3 regions of the Massilia violaceinigra genome follow, and region 3 is predicted to be linked to each of the others. Evidence: predicted binding sites of a transcription regulator. Region 3 holds the regulator's gene; each other region holds the start of a gene.
What was found. Region 3 encodes FNR, which switches genes on or off when oxygen is low (the NO sensors DNR and NnrR bind a similar motif). Its sites were predicted from a motif close to TTGATNNNNATCAA; they were not measured.
Positions count from the first base shown of each region.

Region 1 (6,716 bases), 750 kb from region 3:
TTACGAGGGGGAAGTGTTCTTCAGCGTGGTGGCGGAGTAAGCGGCGCGCGGCCAAGGCGCCGCGCGCCAGTCTTAAAACAGCAGCGACACGCTATGCAGCGCCAGGCCCACCAGCCCGCCGACGATGGTGCCGTTGATGCGGATATATTGCAGATCGCGCCCGACATGCAGCTCGAACTTGCGCGCGATCGTTTCCGCATCCCAGCTGCGGATCACGCGCCGCACCAGGGCGATGATCAGCTCGCGCTTGGCCACGATGGTCTCGGCGGCGAAGGTGCGCAGCCAGTCGTTGATGCGCTGCTGGATCGCCGGATTGCGCTCCAGCGCGCGGCTGAAGGCTTGCAGCGCTGATTGCAAGTGCGCGGAGAGCTGCGAATTTTCCGATTCGGCATCGGCCAGCAAGCGGTCGCGCACGTCTTCCCACACCTGGCCGACGTAGGTGCGGAACAAGGGATGGCTCAGGCTACTTTCCAGCAAGCCGCGCAATTTGGCTTCGTACTCGGGTGAATGGGCCAGGTTGTCGATCAGCTCTTCGGTGGCAGCCTGGAAACGCACGCGCCATTCGCTGTCTTCGCCCTGGATTTCTTCCAGCGTATTTTGCACCCCTTCCATCAGGCGTTCGTAGAATTTCTCGTCGATCGCCCGTGGCAGCCAGCGCGGGCTGTGCTCGTGCACTTTCTGGCGGATGTACGGACGGTGCGCTTCGAGCGCGCCGGAGACGATCCCGAGCAAACGCTCCAGCAGCACATGGTGCTGGCGCCCGGCTACCAGCACCGACAATACCTGCGACAGGATGGGCGCGAGCTTGACGTCTTCCAGCGCGCCGGACAGGGCTTCGCGCAGGAAGCCGGCGGCGTCCTTGTCGTCGATCATGCGCAGCAGCACCGGCACCGCGCTGACCGCCTGGTCTGCCACGGCGCGGCTGTTGGCGGGCTGCGCCAGCCAGTGCGCGGCCGAGCCGGCGAAGTCAATGCGCACCAGTTCGGCATGCACGACGTCATAGCTCATGAAATTCGTTTCGAGAAAATTGCCCAGATTCTCGCCGATCTTTTCCTTATTCGTGGGAATGATGGCGGTATGCGGAATGGGCAAGCCCAGCGGATGGCGGAACAAGGCGGTGACGGCGAACCAGTCGGCAATCGCGCCGACCATCGCCGCTTCCGCGAACGCGCCCACGAAGGCGAAAGCCGCGTGGCGCGGCTCCAGCAGGCGCGCGACGACGAACAGCACGGCCATCGCCACCAGCAGGCCGGTGGCGATCAGACGCATGCGCGTCAGCCTGGCTTGCTGCTCGCTTTCGTGCACGGAGTGGAACTGGCTCAGAGGTTGATCTTCCCGTGTTCGCCCGGATCGACGTCGGGAGTCGTGCCGGTCAGTACGGCCTTGGCCATCTCGAACAGGCTGACCACCTTGCCGGCGCTGGAATCCCAGTACTCGGCGCTGCTGGAAACGACGCGCACCAGCACGACATGCGGATCATCCGGACCGTGCGGGTACCAGGCCTGGACCGCCGGGTTCCACATGGCCTTGATCTTGGCGCGGTCGACGATGCGCTCGGCGCGGCCGCTGACCGAGACATACACATGGTCTTCCGGCTCGGCGAAGCTGACGTTCACTTCCGGGCGCGACACGATGTCTTCCCACAGTTCGGTATCGGTGGACGTGTAGAACCACAGGTTGCCGTCGTTGTCGGTTTCCTGATTGGTCATCGGGCGGCTGATGAGGCGGCCCTGTTCATTGACGGTGGTGAACATGGCGAAGCGAATCGACTTGATCTTGGACCTGAGTTCAGCCACTTGATCGGAATGGGTAAATGCTGACATGGGCTTTTCCTTCACGCTGTTCTAGGTTATTAAGAAACTATATCGTAATCGCAATAGTCATGCGCTTCTGTGCGCAAGCGAACTTACCCCGCACGCTGGCGGCATCCACGGGTCAGAAGCGGTTCAACACATCAGCTCGAAAAACTTCCCATAGGTTCAATTACGCACATTGATGTGTATCAGTCTGCGCATTGAGCGCGCGCTGATACTGAAAAAAGACCAACAAGGAGCCAACGTGAGTATTTCCGGCGATGATCCAGTGACGACCGTGCAAGACCCACATGCCTCATTCATCGAGAGCCTGGGCGTCTTCACGCGCCAGCACCGGGCTGGCCACTGGTCGGGCACGTTTGCCCAGTTCATGGACCAGGTGCTGCCGCGCGCGCCGCATCAGGTTACGCGCAGCTCGCACCAATACATCTGGGACATGATCCGCGCCACCTGTACCGAAGCGGGCGACGGCCATTTCCGCTGCCGCCTGTTCGGCGAAGACCTGTTCGGCATCGACGACGCCATCGACCGGGTGGTCGACTACTTCAAGGCGGCCGCCGCCGGTTCCGAGGTCGGGCGCCGCCTGCTCTTGCTGCTCGGACCGCCCTCGGGCGGCAAGTCGACCCTGGTGATCCTGCTCAAGCGCGGGCTGGAAGAGTACAGCTACACCGACGACGGCGCGCTGTACGGCATCGGCGGCTGCCCGGTGCACGAATCGCCCCTGCACCTGGTGCCGCACACCATGCGCGCCAGTTGCCGCAACACCTACGGCATCGAGATCAGCGGCGAAGTCTGTCCGCATTGCCGCGCGCGGCTGGAAGACCAGTACGCCGGCGACTTCATGCAGATGCCGGTCGAACGCTTTTTCGTGTCCGAATCCGGGCGCAGCGGCATCGGCACGTATGCCCCGCACGACCCCACCACGGCCGATCTGGCCGATCTGGTCGGCTCGGTCGACCTGTCCAAGGTGGCGCAGTACGGCGACGAGGGCGATCCGCGCGCGTGGTCGTGGTCGGGCGCCGTGTACGCGGCCAGCCGCGGCGTGCTGGAAATGATCGAAATCCTCAAGGTCAAGCGCGAATTCCTGTACCTGCTGCTCACCCTCACCCAGGAAAAGAACGTCAAGGTGTCGCGCTTTCCGCTCATCTACCTCGACGAAACCATTCTGGCGCACACCAACCTGGCCGAGTTCCGCAAATTCCTGCAAGAGAGCGAAAACGAAGCGCTGCTCGACCGCATGGTCATCATCCAGGTTCCCTACACGCTCAACTACAAGGAGGAAGCGCGCATCTACAAAAAACTCATTTCTTCGGCGGCCCCGGCGTTTCGCGACGTGCACCTCGACCCGCATGTGCTGCACGCGGCGGCCGTGTTCGCCATTCTGAGCCGCATCCAGGACGGCGACGAGAAAGACGTGGAGCTGGTCAAGAAAGTGCGCATTCACGCCAACGAAGAAGTCGAAGGAGTGAACCGCGCCGATGTCCGGCGTGTCAAAGAAAAGGACAAGGCGCCGGACGAGGGCCTGGCCGGAGTCTCGCCTCGCTTCGTGATCAATGCACTGTCGAACGCGATCATTCAGTCCAACCGCAAGAGCCTGTCGACCATGGACGTACTGCTGGCATTGAAAGATGGCATCGAGAGCGATGCCCGCATCGATCCCAAGAAAAAACGCAAATGGGTCGACTACCTGGTGCTGACGCGCAAGGATTTTTACAACCGCTGGGTCAAGGAAGACGTCCACAAGGCGCTGTTCGTATCGTTCGAGCAGGAAGCCCAGGATTTGCTCAACAAGTATCTCGATGAGGTTGAAGCCATGCTCGACAACCGCCAGATCAAGGACCCGATCACCAATGAAGAGCGGCGGCCCGACGAACGGTTTTTGCGCGCGGTCGAGGAAAAGATCCATATTTCGGAGTCGGGCAAGCAATCGTTCCGGCAGGAAGTCGTGCGCAAGGCGATGGGCGCCTACAAGCGCGGCACCAGGTTCAGCCTGGAGAGCCATCTTCAACTGAATGACGCGGTACAACAATATCTGTTCGAACAGCGACGCGATGTGTTGCGGCTGGTCAGCTCGGCCAAGCGTCCCGATGACGATATCCGCACCAAGATTTCCGCCGTCGAGAAGCGGCTGGTCGATGAATACGGCTACGACAGCCACAGCGCGCGCGAAGCGCTCAACTACGTAACGACCTTGCTGGCACAAGAATAGCCGGGTCCTGGAGATATGGCGTGACGGCGACAATCAACACGGCGTGGTACGACCTGTTCTCGCGCGGAGCGCGCGACTGGCTGCGCCATAACGACAAGGTGCGTGACGCCGTGCACAGCCACCTGCCCGAGCTCATTGCCGGCCCCGACCTGATCACCGGTCCGCAGGACCGCACCGTCCAGGTGCCCGTGCGCTTGCTCGAACACGCCCGCTTCCGCCTCGCCGACAGCCGCAGCCAGACCGGCGCCGGCCAGGGCGTGGGCCAGCCCGGCGATGTGCTGCAGCCCGGTTTGCCGGAGCAGGCGGACGATGGCGGCACGCCGGGCGAAGGCGGCAACCAGGAAGGCGACGTGCGGCTGCTGCTCGAATTGCCGATCGACGACGTCATGGACTGGGTGTGGGAAGAACTGAAACTGCCCGAGCTCAAGCCGAGGAACAGCGCGCGCATCGACGAGGTGGAACTGGTGCGCGAGGGCTGGGACAAGCGCGGCGCCCGCTCGCGCCTGGACCGGCGCCGTACCGTCAAGGAAGCCATCAAGCGGCGTGCCGTGCAGGCCGATCCGGTGCCCTTCACGAACGACGACCTGCGCTTCCGGCAACTGGTGTCCCGGCAGCGTCCGAGTACCGGCGCGACCATCCTGTTCGTCATCGATGTTTCGGCCAGCATGAGCGAACACGAGCGCAAGCTCGCCAAGTCCTTCTTTTTCTTCGCGCTGCAAGGCATCCGGCGCCAGTATGCCCGGGTCGAGACGCGCTTCATCGCCCATACCACCCACGCCTGGGAATTTACCGAGAGCGAGTTCTTCCAAGTCACCGGCACCGGCGGCACGATGGCGTCGAGTGCCTTCCGCCTGGTGCTGGAACTGATTCGCACCGAGCTCGATCCCGCCCAGAACAATCTCTACATGTTCTACGCGTCCGATGGTGAAAATTTTACCGAAGACCGGACCGCGACCAGCACCGCCCTGACCGAACTGGGCAAGCTGTTGAACTACACCGGCTACATCGAAACGCTGCCTGGCGCGCCGCGCACGCTGGAAACCGAGATGCGGCGCCTGTGCAATGAGTTGCAACGGCGCGGCGTCGCCATCGGCAGCACCGTCCTCAGCAATCCGGACGATGTCTGGAGCGCGCTGCGCAAGTTCTTTGTCAGCGAAGGCGAGCACGCGGCAAAGGAGGCGGCGCCATGAGCGACGCCAGCGCCATTCTTGCCGACTACTCCGCGCGCCTGGAAGCGCTGGCGATCGAACTCGGCATGGATTTCTATCCGGTCAACTTCGATCTGGTGCCCAGCAATTTTATGGTCGAGATTGCTGTTTATGGTTTGCCTGTTCGCATGCGGCACTGGTCCTTTGGCGTGCGCTACATTCACCAGCTGGTGCGCCAGCACATGGGCCACTCGAAAATATTTGAAGTCATGTTCCCCGGCGACCCCTGCCATGCGTTCATGCTTGAACAAAACTCCCTGGCCGAGAACACGCTGGTCACCGCGCACGTGCTGGGCCACGCCGATTTCGCCAAGAATAATCAATTGTTTTCGCGCTTTATGGCGATGGCGGGCGGTCAGATTCTCGAGCAAAGCGCGGCCCGGGCGCATCGCCTCGAACGGGCGCTTGGCGCGCATGGGCAGGATCGGGTCGAAGCGGTGCTCGATGCCGCGCTCGCGCTCGAAACGCATATCGACATCAATCAAGCGCTGCACCGGCCACGCTATCCCGAATTCGTCACTCCGCGCACCGGTCCCGAGGTCAATCACTTCCACGACCGCTTCGCGCGCCTGCCCGGCGAGCATGTCGAACCCGCACGCAACGATCCGCCCCAGCGAACGCCACTGCCGCCCCAGCCCGAATACGACCTGCTGTGGTTCATCGCCCAGTATGCGCCCGAGATGGAAGACTGGGAACGCGACATTTTCCTGGCGGTGCGCGAGGAAGCCTATTACTTCCACCCGATCCATGCCTGCCAGATCATGAATGAGGGCTGGGCCTCGTACTGGCACGCCCGGCTGCTGCGCGAGGCAACGTTCCTGCCGCACGATCTGTACGTATCGGCGATCAAATCGCATTCGGACGTGGTGCGCCCGTTCGCCAGCGGCCAGCAGCTGGCGTTGTCGCTCAATCCGTACCACCTCGGTTTCTCATTGTGGGAACACATCATCGACAAGCACGGCCTGGAACAGGCGCGCCGGATTTGCCGCGAGGAAGATGACTTTGGCTTCGTGCGCAATTACCTGGACAAGGAACTGGCCGACAAGCTCGACCTGTTCGTCTATGAAACGCGCCAGGATGGCGACACCAGGATTGCCAGCCGCGACATTCACCAGATCCGCGAAGCGATTCTGGCGCCAAAATTCAACTATGGCGCGCCGTGCATCGCGGTCAGCCAGGTCGGGCCCGACGGCGCCCTGGCGCTGCACCACGATTACCTGCGCGACGGGCGTGGCCTCGAGCTGCCGCAGGCGGAAAAAGTGATGGACTACGTGAAAAGGGTATGGCGCCAGCCGGTGACCTTGCACACCGTCGACTTCCGCGGGGTGGTGCGTGTGCTGCCGGCACGAAAACTTTGACGATGAACGGGCCGCAGTGAGCGCGCCGCAATTGGGGTGCGGCCCGAGACGCCGGCCGAGCACAAGATGTGTACCGAGTCGACAGTTCCTGGCGTATCGTCCATCTGTGATCCGGCTACGCGCGTCC
Region 1 is NZ_CP024608.1:5,429,964-5,436,679, reverse strand. It holds gene CR152_RS23465 (hypothetical protein) at 1-40, shown strand, start outside; gene CR152_RS23460 (DUF445 domain-containing protein) at 73-1,269, opposite strand; gene CR152_RS23455 (pyridoxamine 5'-phosphate oxidase family protein) at 1,320-1,823, opposite strand; gene CR152_RS23450 (serine protein kinase) at 2,059-4,023, shown strand; gene CR152_RS23445 (DUF444 family protein) at 4,044-5,213, shown strand; gene CR152_RS23440 (SpoVR family protein) at 5,210-6,589, shown strand.
Region 1: a site for FNR is predicted at 1,993-2,006, ahead of CR152_RS23450 (serine protein kinase). Genes of this name have one in related genera too.

Region 2 (6,716 bases), 680 kb from region 3:
ACCACCTGGGGCAGTGCGGCGTCGCGGAACTGCTTGGGCGAGATATTGATCGCCACCCGCACCGTCGGCAGGCCGGCCGTGCGCCAGGCCACCATGTCCTCGACCGCGCGGCGCAGGCTCCAGTAGCCGAGCGCGGTGGTCAGGCCGGCCGCCTCGGCCAGCGGGATGAAGCGCCCGGCGGGAATGAGGCCCATCACCGGGTGCTGCCAGCGCACCAGCGCCTCGAGCGCGCAGATGGCGCCCTGCTGCAGGTCGGCCACCGGCTGGTATTGCAGCTGCAGCTGGCCTTCGATGAGGGCGATGCGCAGCGCCGCCTCCATCTGGGCCCGCTCGGCGGTGCGCTGGTTCATTTCGGGGGTGAAAAACTGCAGCTGGTTGCCGCCCAGGCCGAGCGCATGCGACAGTGCCATGTCGGCGTAGCGCAGCAGGGTCACGCCATCGTCCGCATCCTGCGGAAAGCGCGCAATACCGATGCTGCAGCCGGCGTGCAGGCTCTGGCCGATGACGGGGAAGGGCGCGCCGATCACGCGCACGATGTGCTCGCACACGGCCTGCACCTGCGCGGTGCTGTCGACCTCGTCGAGCACCAGCACGAATTCGTTGCCGCCGTGGCGAGACAAGGTGTCCTGCGGGCGCATGCAGCCCTGGATGCGCATGGCCACGCTGATCAGCAACTGGTCGCCGGCCACGTAGCCGAGGCTTTCGTTGACCAGGTTAAAGCCGTCCAGCGCCAGGCACAGTACCGCCAAGCCGTCCGCGCGCTGCCGGGCGCGCGCCATGGCCGCCTGCAGGCGCTCGTTGAAGAGGCTGCGGTTGGCCAGGCCGGTGAGGGCGTCGTGGGTCGACAGGTGCGCCAGCAGGGCTTGCTGTTCGTGCAGCTCGCTGACGTTCTCGGCAATGCAGACCAGCTGGCGCGGGGTAATGCCGTCGCCTTCGCCTTCGTGCGGCACCGCGCTGATGGTCCACTGGCACCACGGGGCGCTGCCGCCGGCGCCGCCCACGCGCAGCAGCAGCGAGGCGCTGGCGCCGCCGGCCGCCACGTCCGCCAGCGCCGCGCCGAACGGCCCGCCGGGAACGGCGCCTTCGGCGCCCCCAAGCAGGATGGCGCTGGTGCCGATCAGCTGCTCCGGCGTGCGGCCGCTGAGCTGGCAAAAGGCGGGGTTGACATCGAGGATGGGAAAGGCGGCGACGCTGGCATCGACCAGCAGCACACCGTTGCTACACGCGGACAGCACCGCGGCGGCGGCGGGACTCGATCGTAAGGGATGCGCGGTGTCCAATTCCATCAGCGTCTTTCAATAAAGATTGCGAGCTTGCTGGGCCTTGCCGGGCAGACGAAACAAGCCGTCTTACCGTCGATTTATATTATACGGAGAAATATTTACCGAGCGGGAGGGAAAGATTTCTTTTTGTTGCGCCCTGGCCTTAGGTGCGTTTGCGTACAGAGGAAACGGGCGTGTTGGCGCATGCTGGCCCCATCATTAATGCAGGAGGAATACAGCATGTCTACCATCGTTGCAGGTCATTTTCAACTTCAGGACGAGATCGATCACGCGCGCCGCGAGCTGGTGCGCGCCGGATTTTCCGAAGATCGTATTTCCGCCTTTTTCCTGAACCAGCCGGGCCAGCATGACCAGACCCCGATCGGCGGCGACAACATGCAGTCTCCGGGCGCCAAGGAAACCCCGGAAGGCGTGCTGCAAGGCGCGGCCACCGGTGGCGCGCTCGGCGTGGCCGTGGGCGCGGCGACCGCCTTTGTCACCGGTCCGGCCGGTCCGATCGTGGGCGGCCTGGTGGGCGCGCACGTCGGCTCGCTGTTCAGCCTATCTAAAATGAAGGATGCCGGCGAGAAGGAAGAGGGCAGCAATGCCAACCGCTACGAACCGCGCCAGTCCGGCATGCTGATCGCCGTGGCGGCCGACCAGCCGGACCAGGAAGCGCGCGCCATCGACGTGCTGCGCGGGCTCGGCTCGCACCATATCGAGCGTGCCAAGGGCACCATCGAAGGTGGCGACTGGACCGATTTCGATCCGCTCAGCTTGCCGGTGCTGGTGCAGTAAGCCGCACCTGACGCCTCTGCCGGTTCAGCGCCGGCGGAAAGCGCGCGCCGCCCGGCCTTCGTGCCCGGCGGCGCGTTTGCATTTGTTGGCATTTGTTTACATTTCATGCTGCCTGCAACAGCGTTCAGATAGCGCTTCCCAACGCGGGGTTTTTCGGTATTATGCTCTTTACATAGTGCATCCATGTACCAGTCCAGCCAGCGCATCCGCGCCGGTGGCTGCGTGCCGACGGGAGGACGCGACCATGAACCAAGCCTGGCTCACCCTGACGAGCATGGACGGACGCGACATCGCCGCGCCCACCGAGGCCCAGCTGACGGCTGTTCTGGCCGAGCTGTACGCAGCGCCGCGCAAGACCCGGTCCAAGGCCGAGGCCAAGGGGAACGGCGCGCCCGCGCCTGCGGCTGAACCGGCCAGCGCGGCCTTGCGCTTCGGATACGACGACGGTTTGATGTATGTGATCGAAGTGAGCCGCGGGGGCGCCATCCGCTTCGAGGAATGGTCCGACCGCGACTGCGAACTGGCGCTGGCGCCGCCGCGCCGCATGAGCGCCGACCTGACCCTGGCGCAGCAGCTATGGTCGCTCATGGCGCGGCGCCAGGTGTCGCGCATCCGCGAACTCGACTGGCACTGAAACGGCTCAGTGCGCCATCAGCACCGGCACGCTCATCGACTCGAACAAGGTCCGCGTGACCCCGCCCAGGATGGTTTCGCGCACGCGCGAGTGGCCATAGGCGCCCATCACCAGCAGGTCGGCATTTTTCTGGGCGGCCAGCGCCAGCAGCGCTTCGCCCACTTGCTGGCGCTTGTGCGCCAGCGCGTGCACCGCGAAATTGGCGTGCACGCCATGCCGCGCCAGCCAGGGGCGCGGATCGGCCGCGCGCGCGTCGGCCGCCGTGTGGCTGCCGGGACCGGTATCGAACACCGCCAGGTCGACCGCGACCGCGTGGCGCAGCAGCGGCAGCGCCAGTTGCAGCGCGCAGGCCGCCTCGCGGCTGGCATCCCACGACACCAGCACGCGCTGCCCGACACTGGCGCGCTCGCCGGTGAACGGCACCATCAGCACCGGCTTGCCGGAGTGCAGTACCACATAGGCGGGCAGGTCGGCCAGCAGGCCCGGTCCGCCCTGGTCCGGATCGGACTGGCTCAATACGACCACGTCGGCCACCCGTCCATGCAGGCACAGGCCGCCGCCGGCGTCGTCGTCTATGACGCGCGCCTCGTGCGAGGCCACCGCGGCCGCCTCGCAGCGCTGGCTGAAGGCGGCCAGCGCTTCCTGCGCCTGCTCGCGCAGGAAACCCAGGTGCAGCGACAGCGTGGGGTCGCTCTGGCCGGGCGGCAGGCTGGGAAGAAGGGTGCGCGCGACCCCGGTCGGGGCCATGCCGATGAGATGGCCGCCGCCACTGTTGGCCAGCGTGATCGCCACGCCGATGCGCGCGTACGCGGACGGACTGTCGTCAACGTGGACGAGGATGGTCTGATACCCCATGAATGCTCCTGTCTCGATGGACTTGATATCCATCATCTTAAACCATCTTTCCCCAAGCTTTGATATTGCTCAATGTTGCGCACGGTAAGCGCCCTAGACTTGGGCTCGGACTTCACCACGATGACAGGAAAGCATGATGGAAATCAAAAGAGTGGCTCTCGTAACCGGGGGCATGGGAGGTTTGGGAACAGCAATTTGCCAGCGCCTGCACCGGGCCGGCTTCAGCGTGGCGGCGACCTATTCGCCAAACAACAGTTCGCCCGAGGGCTGGCTGGCGGCGCAGCGCGATGAAGGCTATCGCTTCACGGCCTACAAGGCCGACGTGGGCGACTTTGCCGACAGTGAATGGATGGTGCAAAAACTCTTGTCCGAACAGGGGCGCCTGGACGTGCTGGTCAATAATGCCGGCATCACGCGCGACCGCACGCTTGCCAAGATGCATCATGACGACTGGCTCGAGGTCATGCGCACCAATCTCGACAGCGTGTTCAACCTGTCCAAGCAGGCGATCGAGCCGATGACCGCCCAAGGCTGGGGCCGCATCATCAATATTTCCTCGGTTAACGGGCAAAAGGGCGCCTTCGGCCAGACCAACTATTCCGCGGCCAAGGCCGCGATGCACGGTTTCACCAAGGCGCTGGCGCTGGAAATGGCGCGCCATAACGTCACCGTCAACACCATCTCGCCCGGCTACCTGCGCACCAAGATGGTGACCGGGGTGCCGGACGAGGTGATGACGAGCCGTATCCTGCCGCAAATTCCCGTGGGGCGGCTGGGCGAACCGGAGGAAGTGGCGGGCCTGGTCGCCTATCTGTCGTCGGAAGAGGCGGCCTTCGTGACGGGCGCCAATATCGCCATCAATGGCGGGCAGCACATGGTCTGAGCGCGTCAGCGCACGCATCCCCGCTGGCGCGACGAGCGCGCGTCAGCGCTTCTCGGCGCGGGTCTGGCAGGCAATGCAGAGCCGCGCTTCCGGGCGCGCCTGCAGGCGCGAAAAGCCGATCGGATTGCCGCATTCCTCGCACTCGCCATAGCTGCCATCGTCGATGCGCGCCAGCGCCTGGCGCAGCGTGCGCAGTTGCGCCACGTGGTGGCCGGCCGCTTCCAGCGCCAGGTCGTTGAGCAGGCGCACGGTAGCCTTGTCGGCGGGCGAGGTTTCGACCTCCTGCACCGCCAGGTCGCGCGGGCCGGACAGCACCTCGGCCCCATCGTGGCGCGCCAGATCGGCCAGCCGCTGTTCGAGGACGGCTTTGAGGAGCGCAAGCTGCCCTGGTTCCAGTCCATTCATGATGACGCTCGGGAAAGTGAATGTTGGCACGGCCGCGTCACCGCACCGGGACGCGCGCGTGCTGATATCGAGTGTAGCGCGTTCGCGCGGCGCTGAATACCCGCGCACGCGCACGAAGCGTGCCGCCTTCGCGCGTGCGTTGCACGCGTCCGTTGCACGCATCTGTTACACGGGTCACCCTACTGCCCCTTGACCGCCTTGATATGGTCTTGCACATTCTTGAGCGCGAGCGAGACCGTGCCGGGCACGCCGCTGGCCGCCGCGCCGGCCAGTGCCACCACGGACGCGACCAGCCCGGTGACATTGGCGATCGCGGTGATCTTGCGGATTTTTTCGGTCGCGTCGGCGGTCAGCGCCATCACATGCTGCTGCGGCTGGCCCAGGCCCTTGAGCACGGCGCGGGCGGCGTCCAGGTACAGCGCATGCACGTGCTGGCGCAGCACCAGTTCCTCGTCGAGCAGGGCGAAGGCATGGTCGCGTTCCTCCTGGCTCAGCTTGGCGTCGGGGGGCGTGCGGATGGCAACCAGCGCGCGCTCATGCATGGCGGCGGCGCAGGCCGACAATTGCGCGGCCAGCGCCATGATGTCCGCCACACTGGCCAGTCCGTCTTGATCTGTTTTCATAGCACACCTCGGGTCGGTTTAGTCGGCGGCCAGGCCGGCACGGATCATGCGCAGGTCGCGCACGTAAGCGGTCAGCATCTTGCGCATCTCGGACGAGGACATCGTGGCGAGGTTCTCGCGCAGCTTCTGGTGCCCCTGCGCGACCTTGGTCAGTCCCTGGCGCGCCAGCTCGAAGCGCTTGTCGATCATGCGGTACTCGCTGGTCTTGCCCTGCACATGCGCGCGCGCCAGGGTGTACAGCAGGCGGTCCTGGGGCCGGTCGGCCAGCGGCAGGGCCACCTCGAAAAAGCCGAGCACGGTTTTCTTTTCGTTTTCGTTGGCCGCCGCGTACACATCGGTCAGGGTGATCATCGCTTCGAGCAGCACGCGCACGTCGGCGTCGCCTTCGCGCACCATGGTCTCGACGCTTTCCCTCTGATAGTGCGAGGTGACCGCGCGCGTCAGCAGGCGCGCCAGGCCGGTGTAGGCGCTCACCTGTTTCTGGCCAAGGGTGGTTTCAGCCAGCCCGGTCAGGCCCGCGCCCATGTTGTCGATCTGGGGCGTGAAATCGTAGCGCCCCTCGCCGGCCAGTGCGCTCAGGGTTTGCATGTACAGCACCACGGCTTTCTGGATCGTCACGAAATCGTTGTAGGCGGCATGCCGCTTGGCATCGTTTTCCCTGGCCACTTTGTCGGCCGCGGCCGGCAGGTAGGGCTGCTCGCGCAAATAGGTGTCGCGGTAGCGCGTGGACAGTTCGGCGTAGCCGCCCAGGCGGGCCGAGGCGTTGGCGAATTCGCGCACCTCTTCCAGATTGACCTGGTTGCTGACGCAGCCGCCCAGCAACAGGCTGGCGGCGAGAAGGGCGGAGGTGGCGAGGGTGCGAAGCGGGTTCATAAATCCTTTCAGGCGCGCGCGGAAGGGCTTGCCAGAAGTTCCCATTCTTGCGCCGATGATTTGAATGCAGTTTGCTATAGGTCAAACTTCACTGATGTTTTCATTCGCGAAATATGCCTTCGATCAAGTTGTCTATTTTGCCATGGATTAACTCGATGCGCTACGCCAATGAAGGCCGGCGACGGTGTCGCCGCGTGGATGATACTCGCAGCCGACCCAGCCGTCATAACCGAGTTCGTCGAGCAGGGCGAACAGATAGCGGTAATTGATTTCGCCCGTGCCCGGTTCATGGCGGCCGGGATTGTCGGCAACCTGCATGTGGCGGATCAGCGGCAGGTGGGCGCGGATCGTGTTGGCCAGCTCGCCTTCCATGCGCTGCATGT
Region 2 is NZ_CP024608.1:6,855,137-6,861,852, reverse strand. It holds gene CR152_RS29590 (EAL domain-containing protein) at 1-1,286, opposite strand, end outside; gene CR152_RS29585 (hypothetical protein) at 1,503-2,060, shown strand; gene CR152_RS29580 (hypothetical protein) at 2,305-2,694, shown strand; gene CR152_RS29575 (universal stress protein) at 2,701-3,549, opposite strand; gene phbB (acetoacetyl-CoA reductase) at 3,686-4,432, shown strand; gene CR152_RS29565 (TraR/DksA family transcriptional regulator) at 4,475-4,837, opposite strand; gene CR152_RS29560 (hypothetical protein) at 5,017-5,460, opposite strand; gene CR152_RS29555 (hypothetical protein) at 5,479-6,333, opposite strand; gene hyi (hydroxypyruvate isomerase) at 6,481-6,716, opposite strand, start outside.
Region 2: a site for FNR is predicted at 3,609-3,622, ahead of CR152_RS29575 (universal stress protein). Genes of this name have one in related genera too.

Region 3 (6,716 bases):
AAGAATACCGTCCTGGCGGCCGCCGCCCTGTTGCTGGCCGCCAGCGCGCAAGCCCAGATCGCCGTTACCGCAGAAGTCGGCACCACGGGCGTCGGCGCCCATCTGATTTTCCCAATGGAAAAAACGCTGAATGCCCGTTTCGGCGCCAGCTATTTCCAGTACAAGTACAACGATACCGCCAGCACCGTCCACTACACGATGAAGGCCAAGCTGCAAAACATCGACGTGCTGTTCGACTGGCACCTGATCGATAACAGCCCGTTCCGCCTGACCGGCGGCGTGGTGTACAACGGCAACAAGGTCAGCATGGTGGCGCGCCAGGATTCCAACGGCAACTACAACATCAACGGCAAGACTTACGCGGCGAGCCAGGTCGGCATCCTCAACGGCGGCATCGAGTACAACAAGGGCGCGCCCTACCTCGGCGTGGGCTGGGGCAATGCCTTGAGCACCGACAAGAAGTGGCAATTCAGCGCCGATGTGGGCGCTCTGTGGCAGGGCCATCCGAACGGCCGTCTGGTGCAGTCGGGCTGCACGGCCACCAGCGCCGCCTGCACCCAGCTGGCGCGCGACGTGGCGGTCGAGCGCGTGAAGATGGAAGCCGACGTCCAGGCCTACAAGGTGTATCCGGTGCTGCGCGCCGGCGTGAGCTACCGCTTCTGACAGCGCGTCGCGATAGCGCGTCGCGATAGCGCGTTGCAATAGCGCGCCGTCCGGGCGTGGTTTTGGGTAGCATTGGCTTTTTAACAGGGGTGCGCCATGAAACCACGCTTTCACCCGCTCGCGGCCCTTGCCGCCTGCTGCATGCTCGTGCTCTCCGTGGCCGCCTGCGGCGACAAGCACGAGCCGACCAAGCCGACCGTCTCGGCAGCTGTGAGCGCCACGCGCTAGGGGTTTTGCGCCCCGGCCGGCGCCGGACAGAGTAAACTACGCCCTTGTTCTTTTGCTGCAAGGTCGCTTCCCCATGTCTTTTGATTCCCTCGGTCTGATCGATCCCCTCGTGCGCACACTGGACGCGCTCGGCTACAGCACCCCCACCCCGGTGCAGGCGCAAGCCATTCCGGCCGTGCTGGCCGGACGCGACATGATGGCGGCCGCCCAGACCGGCACCGGCAAGACCGCCGGCTTCGCCCTGCCCCTGCTGCAGCGCCTGACCCTGCAGGGCCAGGTCGGCGCCAACGCGGTGCGCGTGCTGGTGCTGGTGCCCACCCGCGAGCTGGCCGAACAGGTGCACGAAAGTTTCCGTGCCTACGGGGCCGGCTTGCCGCTGCGGACCCACGTCGCCTACGGCGGCGTCAGCATCAATCCGCAGATGATGAAGCTGCGCAAGGGCCTCGATGTGCTGGTGGCCACGCCCGGCCGCCTGCTCGACCTGTACCGCCAGAACGCGGTCAAGTTCGACCAGCTCGAAACGCTGGTGCTCGATGAAGCGGACCGCATGCTGGACCTGGGCTTTTCGCGCGAGCTCGACGCCGTGTTCGCCGCGCTCCCGAAAAAACGCCAGACCCTGCTGTTTTCGGCCACCTTTTCGGACGAGATCCGCGCGCTGGCCGGCAAGCTGCTGATCGACCCGCTGAGCATCGAGGTCAGTCCGCGCAACAGCACCGTCAAGCGCATCCGCCAGTGGGTGGTGCCGGTCGACAAGAAGCGCAAGCCGGAACTGTTCCTGTATCTGCTGAAAAAGCACCGCTGGGGCCAGGTGCTGGTGTTCGTCAAGACGCGCAAGGGCGTGGACCAGCTGGTCGAGACCCTGCAGGCGCAGGGCATCGCGGCCGATTCGATCCATGGCGACAAGCCGCAGCCGGCCAGATTGCGCGCGCTCGACCGTTTCAAGGCGGGCGAAGCGAAGATCCTGGTGGCCACCGACGTGGCCGCGCGCGGACTGGACATCGACGACTTGCCGCAGGTGGTCAATTTCGACCTGCCGATCGTGGCCGAGGATTATATTCACCGCACCGGCCGCACCGGCCGCGCGGGCGCCTCGGGCGAGGCGGTGTCGCTGGTGTGCGCGGACGAAGTGCAGTTGCTTGCCGCCATCGAAATCCTCACCAAACAGACCCTGGAGCGGATCGAGGAGCCTGGTTTCTCGCCCGAACACCGGGTGCCGGTGACCAACACCGCCGGCGAGGTGCTGAAAAAGCCCAAGAAGCCGAAGAAAGCCAAGATCACGGGCGAGGTCTCGACCGTCGACGTGCGTTTCCGCCCGCGCTAAGTAGCCGATCCCGGCACGCTCGTGCCACATCAAGCCTTGCTGGTAAGTCATTGATATCTTGAACGATCCGCCTCGCCGCGGACGGCCCCAACGCGCTGCCGGCCGCCTGCCGCCCTGGCCTTCTCCAACGGGCATGGAACGCCGCGCGCCAACCCATGTTCCTGCTGCCGCCTCGCCGCCCCGACGCGCCCCTCATCGGCGGCGCCGGCCCAACCGGGTGCGGTGGATGATCGCCGCGAACGCCCTCGCCGCGCTGCTGGTCGTGATCTGCGTGCCCGGGCTGGCGGCCGTGTTTCATTTCACGCCATTAAGTGCCGCACAACTGGTATCGGCGGGCGCTATTGGTCTTTCCCTTGTTCTTTGGTCGGCGCTGTTGGGACTTGCACAACGCCTGCGCAGATAATGCAACGCCACCATGGCCATTCGGGCATCTGTACTGGGGAAAATGCCGCAGCTGCGCCGCTATTAGCCTGCCTGCCATGGTTCCACTGGGGTATCATACGGCTCAAGCCACAAACCGTCAGACCCCTATGCCCCAGCCTCTTCCATTCGTTCCCGCAGCCATTTTGAACGTCGCCGCGCTCAAGGCCAGCTGCGCGGGATGCAGCATGCACCAGCTGTGCCTGCCGATGGGACTCGAAAACGACGATATCACCCGACTCGACAACATCATCGGCAAGCGTCGCCGCGTCTTGCGCGACGAGCGCCTGTACCAGATGGACGAGCCGTTCCGCAACCTGTACGCCATCCGCTTCGGCCACTTCAAGACCTACCAGGTCAATGCGGGCGGCGAGCAGCAGATCACGGGTTTCCAGATGGCCGGCGAACTGCTGGGCATGGACGCCATCAGCGGCGACCGCCACCATTGCGACGCGGTCGCGCTCGAAGACAGCGAAGTGTGCGAGATTCCATTCGAACGCCTGGAAGAACTGTTCGGCGAGGTGCCCACCCTGCTGCGCCATTTCCACCGCATCATGAGCCAGGAAATCACGCGCGAGCAAAATGTGATGCTGTTGCTGGGAAATATGCGGGCCGAGCAGCGCTTTGCGGTGTTCCTGGTCAACCTGTCGGCACGCTACGCGGCGCGCGGCTACTCGGCCACCAGTTTCCAGCTGCGCATGTCGCGCGAAGATATCGGCAACTACCTCGGCCTGACCATCGAAAGCATCAGCCGCCTGCTGTCGCGCTTCAAGAAACAGGGCTGGATCGGCGTCGACAAGCGCGAAATGACCCTGCTCGACCCGGCCATGCTCAAGGCGCTGGCCGCCGGCACCGAGCAGTGCAGCCCGATGGCGTAAGTCGCAACAAGCCTGCGGGAATCAGTTTTCCAACAGGCGATAATAATGTTCACAGGTAATTATCAGGACATAATTACGGGCTTTCCTCTTCCCCGCGCGCCACATCCTGCTACCTGCCTTATCCTTCCGGCCTGTACGCCGCCGCGCACGCGTGAGGCAGCGCAAAGGCGGGGCATGGGCGCTCGCCACAATGCGCGATGCCCGCCCTCACGACCTCGGATACCGCTCGCTGTTCGCCCACCCGGAACGGGTGCGCGAACTGGTCACGGATTTCACTTCCTTCAAGCTGCTCGATGAAGTCGCCCTGTCGGCCTTCGAGCGGGTGCTGGCGCTGCTGTTCCGGCTTGAACTTTCACTCTTGCCCGAGGTCTCAACAGACGTCTTGCCGGCGCTGACGACGTGGTTCAAGGAATCACCCCAGGCCAGCCTGCGGCGCTCGATTCAGGTATGGGTAAACGGTTTGCTGGCACGCGGAACCGGCAATTCGGAATTGTTTATGGTTGATAGCGCGGAGGAGGATGCCGACATGGGAGGCAAACTTGCAACGTGCGCCGAGCAGATCGAGGAGATCGGCTTTCAAAACGGGTGTGCGGAAGGTAAGGCGGAAGGACAAGTCATTGCCCTACGCGGGGCGCTGGGCAGCCTGTTGCGCAAGCGGTTCGGCGAATTGCCGGGGCCGGCAACGCAACGCATCGGTCAGGCCACTCAGGCAGAGCTTGAACAGTGGTTCGAGCGCAGCCTCAACGCGCCCAGCCTGCAGGCGGTGTTTGACGATGGCGCGGCATCCACTTGACCCGAACTCTCTCGCGCTCCTTGGCACGGCGCACAAAATATCCAGGCTAAAACGGCGGATGCGGATCGTCCGGCACCACGACCAGATAGTAGGTCAGCATGCTGGCCAGCGCGCAAAAAGTCCAGAAGAAGAAAAAGCCGATGGTGTACGCCGCCATCGGCGAGAGCGTGATGTCGCCCACATGCAGCGCCTCGCGCGGATCGAACAGCGCAAAAAAGCAGCCTTCGGCCAGCATCGCCGCCAGGAAGGCGGGCCACAACACTTTCATCGCAAGTCGCATCTGCACTCCCCCGGTCAGTGAGCAAGGTCCGCAGCGTCGGCCTTGATCGCCAGCGCCTGCTCGCGCGGCCAGTGCCAGGCCGCAGCCAGACGCCAGTCACGCTTACCGCCTTCAACCACCACCTGCCAGCGCGCCCGTTCCAGCAGCGGCAACGCCACCGAAAAACGCCCAGCCGCATCCGGAATCACGTCCAGCTTGCGGTCCTTCTGCGGCTGGGTGGCGTGCGCCAGGTGGATGCTGAACGGCGCGCTCAAGGCCTGTCCGCCGCTGGTCAGGGTACCGGCCAGCCTTTCCGTGGCCGGATCATAGCGCGCGTCGAACCCCAGGCGCATGGCGCTGGCCACGCGGTCGCGCCGCAAGTCCTGGTTGATCGCCTTGCCCTTCGTGTAGTAGTCGTCGACCACCATCGCATCCTGGCCGCGGTAGGCGACGAAACCAAGGTTCACGCCGGCCACCACCACGATGGCGGGGCCGAGCATCAGGAGCCATGGCCAGCGGTGCTTGTACCACGGGCCGATGGAGGGAATCAGAGGTGAGGCGGTTTGCATGCGGGTCTCCTTGTTTGCTTTATTTTGGCACGATGAACACGGCTTTTTCACGCACGCTGAGCGACGGGTCGTCCACCGCCGTCAGTTCGAACTCGATGTGGTTCGATCCGGGCGCCGCCGCGCCGCGCGCCGCCGCGCTGCGTTCGACCTGCACCCGCACCGGCACCGCGCGCGTGCTGGCGCCATCGAGCACGGCCTGGTCGGTCGTGGCCAGGCGCACCGAATCGATGCCCGACACCTTGATGCGGAAGGTATGCCCGGTTTCGGCGGTATTCATGATCTGCAGGCGGTACACGTTTTCGATCATGCCGTCGCCCACTTCGCGCCCCATCGAGCCGCGGTCACGGATCACATCGAGCTTGAGCGGCGTGCGCAGCGCCAGCGCGGTGCCGAAACCGGCCACGATCAGCACCAGCAGCGCGGTGTAGATCAGCACCCGGGTGCGCAAGATGCGCTGGCCGATGCGCCTGGCCGACCACTTGTTGTCCATTGCGTTGTCGGTCGAGTAGCGAATCAGCCCGCGCGACAGGTCGATCTTGTCCATCACGCCGTTGCAGGCGTCCACGCATGCGGCGCAGCCGATGCATTCGTACTGCAAGCCCTTGCGGATGTCGATCCCGGTCGGGCACACCTGCACGCACATATTGCAGTCGATGCAATCGCCCTTCTTTTTCGCGTCCTGCGGCGTGGCCTTGGGATTGAGCGCGCCGCGCGGTTCGCCCCGTTCCTGGTCGTAGGTGACGATCAGGGTGTCCTTGTCGAACATGGCGCTCTGGAAGCGCGCGTACGGACACATATATTTGCACACCTGCTCGCGCAGCCAGCCGGCGTTGCCGTAGGTGGCGAACGCGTAGAAGCCGATCCAGAACCATTCCCACGGTCCCAGCGCAAAGGCGCCGATATTCGACAGGAGCGAACGCACCGGGGCAAAGTACGCCACGAAACTAAAGCCCGTAAACAGCGCCACCACACCCCAGGCCAGATGCTTGGCGGTTTTGCGTGCCAGCTTGTCGGCGGTCCAGGGCTGGCGGTCGAGGCGGATGCGGGCGCTGCGCGCGCCTTCGATTTTGCGCTCGATCCACATGAAGATCTCGGTGTAGACCGTCTGCGGACAGGCAAAGCCGCACCACACCCGCCCCGCGATGGCGGTGACGAGAAACAGAAGGTAGGCGGCGATGATCAGCAGCGCCGCCAGGTAGATGAAGTCCTGCGGCCACAACACCATGCCGAAGATGTAGAACTTGCGCGCCCCGAGGTCGAACAGGACGGCCTGGCGGCCGTTCCAGTTCAGCCAGGGCAAGCCGTAGAACACCAACTGGGTGATCCACACGCACGCCCAGCGCAAGCTGGCATAGCGCCCCTTCGCTTCGCGCGGATAGATTTCCTCGCGCGCGGCATACATCCGGATCACAACCGGCTTGGCGGCGGCCTCTGTCATTTTTGCGCCACCCCGGGCGCCGCCGCCAGGCTCGCCGGCGCCGGATCGTTGGACAGGCTCCATACATAGGCGGCCAGCACGTGGACCTTGGATTCGCCCAGGAACTCGTGGAAGGACGGCATGGTGTTGGTGCGGCCCTTGCGGATC
Region 3 is NZ_CP024608.1:6,176,090-6,182,805, forward strand. It holds gene CR152_RS26525 (hypothetical protein) at 1-663, shown strand, start outside; gene CR152_RS34730 (hypothetical protein) at 760-891, shown strand; gene rhlE1 (RNA helicase RhlE1) at 965-2,212, shown strand; gene CR152_RS33295 (cation transporting ATPase C-terminal domain-containing protein) at 2,346-2,615, shown strand; gene fnr (fumarate/nitrate reduction transcriptional regulator Fnr) at 2,743-3,510, shown strand; gene CR152_RS26540 (hypothetical protein) at 3,701-4,303, shown strand; gene CR152_RS26545 (hypothetical protein) at 4,350-4,583, opposite strand; gene CR152_RS26550 (FixH family protein) at 4,598-5,131, opposite strand; gene ccoG (cytochrome c oxidase accessory protein CcoG) at 5,151-6,569, opposite strand; gene ccoP (cytochrome-c oxidase, cbb3-type subunit III) at 6,566-6,716, opposite strand, start outside.